Rudanella lutea DSM 19387: one gene and its partner. The protein of the gene in region 2 interacts with the protein of the main gene of each other region in a pairwise test. Links are inferred from orthologs where the notes say so. Each region holds a gene or a part of one and is shown on either strand. Other genes may lie near its edges. The genes, in order: ftsZ and RUDLU_RS0116210.

What was found.
Region 1: the proteins of RUDLU_RS0116210 (region 2) and ftsZ interact in binary tests that used the Escherichia coli proteins (3 or more experiments, as listed by UniProt). The link is inferred for Rudanella lutea DSM 19387 from one-to-one orthologs.

What each region holds. Positions count from the first base shown.
Region 1 is NZ_KB913013.1:3,374,228-3,377,517, reverse strand. What follows is about bases 200-3,159. They hold ftsZ (cell division protein FtsZ), read right to left. Parts: upstream 2,441-3,159; coding sequence 959-2,440; downstream 200-958. Other genes in these bases: ftsA (cell division protein FtsA), read right to left, coding at 2,473-3,159; RUDLU_RS0113865 (DNA alkylation repair protein), read right to left, coding at 200-824. Also shown: more of RUDLU_RS0113865, read right to left, coding at 126-199; more of ftsA, read right to left, coding at 3,160-3,290. UniProt on the Escherichia coli protein: Essential cell division protein that forms a contractile ring structure (Z ring) at the future cell division site. The regulation of the ring assembly controls the timing and the location of cell division.
Region 2 is NZ_KB913013.1:3,914,702-3,917,809, reverse strand. Bases 181-2,958 are described here. They hold RUDLU_RS0116210 (rod shape-determining protein), read right to left. Parts: upstream 2,194-2,958; coding sequence 1,168-2,193; downstream 181-1,167. Other genes in these bases: RUDLU_RS0116205 (ribonucleoside-diphosphate reductase subunit alpha), read right to left, coding at 2,543-2,958; mreC (rod shape-determining protein MreC), read right to left, coding at 185-1,021. Outside these bases: RUDLU_RS0116220 (hypothetical protein), read right to left, coding at 1-99; more of RUDLU_RS0116205, read right to left, coding at 2,959-3,108. UniProt on the Escherichia coli protein: Forms membrane-associated dynamic filaments that are essential for cell shape determination. Acts by regulating cell wall synthesis and cell elongation, and thus cell shape.

The DNA of each region.
Region 1 (3,290 bases), 540 kb from region 2 along the record:
ATTTCGGTAGTTGAATCGTTCCGGGGCGACAAAGATACGCTTTTCTTAAGAGCGAAAGAGCGAATCGCCGAAAGAGTGATTGTAGAGACTACCCAAGCCACCCCACGCAGCCTGGTAGCTATGTCTCAAAGCATCAGATAATACTGCCGCTTCCCCGGCTCGAACCGCTCAATGGCATACCGCAGACTGGTGCGGGGCAATTGCCGGATATGATCGTGCAGAAACTCTTCGAGGGCTTCGGGGTTCCGTTTACCAGCTTCGCGCAGCATCCAGCCGATTGCTTTATGGATCAGATCATGGCGGTGGCTGGCCATTCGTTCGGCCAGGGCGAAGGTGTCGGTGAGTTGCCCTTTTCGGATAAACGCCAGCGTGGAAACCATCGCTATCCGTTGGCTCCAGAGATGCCCGGTGTCGGCCAGGGTGTATAATAACGATCGGTCTTCGTTCAGCAAGGCCTCTCCCACAATAGCCGGACAGCTCGAATCGACCAGATCCCAGTTGTTTACCCATGCCACGCTCGCCAGATACCGTTCCAGAATTTCGGTTTGAGCCACGGGGCCACCTTTTCGGCTTTGTTGAACCCATATCAGCAACCCAACCATCCGGCATTCATGGTAGCTATCGCGCACCAGTTGTTCCGTTTGCTCCATAGGCAACTGACGGAATTGGCGTGCTATAGCATGTTGTTGCGGCATGGATAACCCCAGAAACTGGTCGCCCTCGGCGTATTGGCCCGGCCCAGTCTGGAAATACCGGGCCACAAACGACGCTCGTTCAGGCTGTTGCAGGGCCATGAGTTGTCTCTTTACCTCGGCGGCATTCATTTACGTAGGTTCTGCTTTGGATAACTTGTCTAAAGGTCGTGATAGACGCAGCCCCACCCCGAATGAATGACCCATCTACACGAAAAAGCCCGCTCGAAGTTATTCGAGCGGGCTCAGGAGGTATGTTAGTCGTCTTAGTCGCCCAACCGGTACCGCACCAGCTCCCCTTCCGGGATCAGCTGCATGTCGTACAAGGCAATTTTATGACGCAGGTAAGCCGGTGTTTCGAGATCACGCTCGGGAATCCGGTTATTATAAAAATCGTCGATCATCCGCTGGATATGCTCATTGTCGCCAGCGTTGTGCACTTCAATCAACACCTCAGGCGTGATTTTGTGCGTCTGCGGCATCCGGTCGCCCCGGCCGGGCACCACAATCACATCAGCACCCACGTTCACCGAGCGAGTTGGAATCTGGTCTTCAAACACGCCGGGGAGCGCCTTTTCGTTCGCTTCCTCTTCAATGGCGGCCAATACCAGTTTCTCCGACTCAGCGCCCCCCAGTTCAATTGGGGCCTCTGCCACAGGCTCCTCGTCGCGGGTTGCTACTGTCGTCTTTTCGTCTCGGGCATCTGTCTTTTTGTCGTCTACGTTCTCGCTGGGGGTTATGCCATTGGGCGTCAAAATCTGCCCAATGTCATTGATTGGCTCAAAGCCAGCGGCAATAATCGTGACCCGCAACTTAGAGCCCAGAGTCTTGTCCACAATGGCACCAACTTTCACCATTTTGGCCTCGGCCTGGATTTTCTCGGCCACGTACTTCGAGATGATGGTCATCTCGTTCATTTTCATGGCGTGTTCTTTGCTTGAGGCAATCGTCAGCAGGACTTTTTTGGCCCCGCGAATGTCACGATCGTTCAACAAAGGCGAATTGAGGGCAGCTTCAATGGCCGACAGCGCCCGGTTTTCACCGTCTGCTTCGGCCGACCCCATCACCGACTGACCGGCATTGCTCAACACCTTCTTCACGTCGGCAAAGTCGGCGTTGATATCCCCCTGAGTGGTGATGATCTCGGCAATACTTTTCACCGCATTAGCCAGCACGTTATCGGCATGACCATAGGCTTCGGTCCAGTCGAGATCGCCATAAAGCTCGGCCAGTTTATCATTCAGTACCACCAGCACCGTATCGCAGCTTTCTTTGAGCCGCTCGATGCCTTTCATGGCCTGTTCTTTCTTTTCAGTGCCTTCGTACCAATACGGTGCCGTTACAACAGCCACGGTCAGCAGCTTCAGTTCACGCGCCACTTCGGCCACAACCGGTGCAGCCCCCGTACCCGTACCACCGCCCATACCGGCCGTGATAAAGACCATTTTGGTTGGTGCAGCCAGCAGGTTACGAATCTCGTCGATTCCATCGCGGGCGGCTTTCTCACCGGCTTCGGCCTCTGTACCAGCCCCCAGTCCGTCGCCCAACTGAAGCTTAGTCGGAACAGGAGAGGCCATCAGTGCCTGCCGGTCAGTATTGCAAACGGCAAAACTGACGTCTTTAACGCCCATTTTCCACATGTGCTTAACGGCATTGCCGCCCGCACCACCCACACCAATGACCTTGATGATCGGGCCGTTTTCGTCCGGAATTTCGTAAGCGTATCCGTGATCAAGCATCGTGTTCATAGGGTGTCAGTCGTTCTGGTATGAGGTACAAGTTAATAGGTGTCCTTCTTTTCAATGAAATCATCACTTGAAAAGATCCGTTTAAGTTTGGCGAACCAGCCTTCTTTGGGGGCCTCTTCGGGCTCTGCAGCAGGCCGGTACGGTTGTTTGGCCGTTGGTGGAGTACTGGCTTTGGGGGCTTCAGAGGTCCGGGCGGGGTCGCTGATAAAGCTTACTCGCTCATCGACCTGCCGGAAACCAGCCCAAACCAAGCCCAATGCCGTTGCGTATGCCGGATCGCTCACCAGATCAGCCCGGCCGTTGTGCTCCAGCCACTCGGGGTAACCCACGCGTACATCCATCCCCGTGACCCGCTTAAAAATGGCCTCGATGTTGGGCGTCGATGCGGTTCCTCCCGTCAGAACAATACCCGCCAGCAGTTTATGCTCAAAACCTGACCGCAGAATTTCGGCCTGTACCAATGCCGCAATCTCCTTCAGCCGATCTTCCATGATGAGCGACACATTCCGCAGCAGCACATCCTTATGTTTGCGATTGACCAACCCCGGCACCGAAACTACCTCGTTCAGGCGGCTATCGGTCGGGTTAGCATTCCCAAACTGTACTTTGATCTGCTCGGCATGGTTGCTCAATACCTTGCACCCTTGTTCAATATCGTTCGTCAGGCTGTTGCCGGCCCACGGTAAAATCGAAATATACCGCAACACATTGCGGTGATAAATAGCAATATCCGTTGTGCCGCCACCAATGTCGACCAGCGCCACGCCAGCCTGCTTTTCGTCTTCGGTCAGCACAGCCATTCCCGACGCCAGCACCGACAGCACGAGCTGATCGCGTTTCAGGGAGCTAT
Region 2 (3,108 bases):
CGCATAGTCGAACAGAACGAGGTTGCGCACAATCAGAATCTGTAGCACCACGTACAGCACAAACAGAAACGTATAATTCAGGATCTCGCGAATGGTCATTTCAGTGGGCAATTAACAACGAACAGTGAACAGCAAATGATACTTAATATCTGTTCGTTGCTCATTGTTCACTGTTCATTGTTACTTATTTTTCATTTTCAACTTGCTTTTCCAACTGCTCCTGCTCGTTTTGAAGTCGGTTTTCTACGACGTACACAAACGACAGGTTGCTAAAGTTGGTAGCCAGATCAAGCGTAATATCATGGAAGGTCTGATTGGGTTGTACTCCCACCGACCGTACCCGGCCGACCAAAATACCCGGCGGGAATGTGGAGTTGAACTCCGACGATACAACCGAGTCGCCTTTGTTCACGGGCTTGTACCGCGAAATATCCAGCAGCTTCATGCGGTGCGGGTCTACCCCATCCCATTTAGCTGACCCAATTTCGTCGGCCTTCACGAGCTTCGACGACACGAGGAATTCGGAGTGCAGAATCGACGTCACCACCGAAAAATGGCGGTTGCAGAGTTTCACCTTGCCCACAACACCAGTCGGCGAAATAACGCCCATACCCGGCCGGATACCATCGTCGGTGCCTTTGTCGATGGTAATGTAGTTGTTGGCAAACTGCGTGGTGTTGTTGATCACCTTAGCCACCGTGTAGGTAAACCGATTGGCAAAGATCGAATCGGCCTTGTAGGCGGCCGGGGCAGCCGGGGCCCCTTGTTGCAGGCGCGTCAGCTGGGCGTGCAACTGTTCGTTTTCGAGGGCAAGGTCAGCGTTTACGCGGTGCAGTTCGGTGTACTCGCGGGCCGCGTTGGACCACGCCAACATACGGGCGGCATACGCGTTGGAGGTATTGAAAAAGCTCGCACTCCAGTAATTATTCGTGTTGATGATGAAGTAGAAGCACAAGACTTCGAGCAACACAAACAAGATGAAATTTCGGCTACGGAGAATAAAATATCCTAACTGCTCCATATGGTTCGGGCGGGTAGTCGGTCCGGTTTGGCTTTGCTATGTATGCAAAAATAGGTTTGAGCCGTTGCCCAAACCTATTTTTCTAATGATGAGTGATGAACGATGAGTAATCATGCGTCAGCAAATTCATCACTCATCGTTCATCACTATGAAATCAGTACCGACTTGTAGAGGTCAAGGTTTTTGATCACCTCGCCTGTTCCTTTCACCACGGCCTTGAGCGGGTCGTCGGCTACGTGGATCGGCAGTTTGGTTTTGGCCGCCAAACGCTTGTCGAGGCCATGCAGCAAGGCTCCGCCACCCGTCAGGTGAATACCGTTGGTGTAAATATCAGCCGACAGCTCCGGGGGCGACACCTCCAGGGCTTTCATCACCGCTTCTTCAATCTTCGAAATAGACTTGTCGAGCGCGTAGGCAATTTCGCTGTAGGTAACCTTAATTTCTTTCGGGATACCCGTCATCAGGTCACGACCCCGGATTTCGTAATCCGACGGTGGGTTATCGAGTTCGGGCAGGGCCGACCCCACTTCCATCTTGATTTGCTCGGCCGACCGCTCACCGATGAGCAGGTTGTGCTCCCGGCGCATGTAATCGACAATATCACGGGTAAACACGTCGCCCGCAATCCGGATCGACTGTTCGCAGACAATACCCGAGAGGGCAATCACGGCGATTTCGGTGGTTCCCCCGCCGATATCCACAATCATGGTACCGTTGGGCTGCGTAATATCGATACCGATACCAATAGCGGCCGCAATGGGCTCATGCACCATGTACACCTCTTTCGCACCGGCGTGTTCGGCGGAGTCCTTCACGGCCCGCTTCTCTACCTCTGTAATACCCGAGGGAATGCAGATAACCATCCGGTGTGAGGGCGAAAAGAGCTTGCTCCCGGTGTCGATCATCTTGATCAATCCCCGAATCATCAATTCGGCGGCTGTAAAGTCGGCAATTACACCATCTTTCAGCGGCCGGATGGTCTTGATGTTTTCGTTGGTCTTTTCGTGCATCTGCATGGCCTTATGACCAATTGCAAGCACTTTACCACTGGCCTTATCCATTGCGATAATTGAAGGCTCATCCACCACAATCCGATCCTTGTGAATAATCAAGGTATTCGCCGTGCCCAGGTCAATCGCAATGTCGCTGGTTAGAAAATTAAAAAGTCCCATTTCAGGCGTTTTACAAAGGCGCTTTAAGTACGTTCGGTTTTCGTAAGAAAGTGCAAAAGTATAGATAATTCCAGAGAATTCCCGAAGCTTAGTCCAGTCAATTAATGGTTTTTAAATGAAAGCGGTAAATGGCGTTGTATGAGCCCGGTAAGTGGTCCCGGCAAGTAATTTAAATTGAGTATTAAACCGGTCTGCACAATATTTCGTCAACAGGTAGTTGCCAAAAATCGGCCGCCGTGGACACGGGGCCGGCTGTCCAATTTTGTCTATCAACAAAAACTCCCGGTCGTGCCCTGTGCACAACCGGGAGTGTGTTACCTCACCGGGCTATACGCCCGCAGGTGATGGTTTATGAGCCGCACATTTCGCAACCTTCGGGATCGTCGAGCGAGCACTGCATGGCTGCATAGGCCATATCCGTGTCCGACACCACCGGTACCGGTTGAGCCGCAGCCTGCTCTTTGGCATAGCCAACGTAGTCGAGCGGCTTCTCAACGGGGGCGGTTTCGGCCATGGCGGGCTCAATCTGCACCTCGGCCTGCGGCTGTACCACCGTGAACTTCACGGCATCGGTAGCGGCCTTGGTACGGAGGTAATACATACCCGTTTTCAGACCGGCTTTCCAGGCGTAGAAGTGCATCGACGTCAGCTTGCCAAAGTTGGGGTCCTGAATGTGAATGTTCAGTGACTGCGACTGACAGATGTACGCGCCCCGGTCGGCAGCCATATCGATGATATGCTTCTGCTTGATCTCCCAAACCGTTTTGTACAGGTCTTTGATATTCTGCGGGATACCCGGAATCTGCTGAACCGAGCCGTTGGCCAACACGAGGTTGTTTTTCATGGTCTCGTTCCACAGGCCCAGCTTCACGAGGTCGCGGAGCAGGTGCTTGTTGACCACGATAAACTCGCCCG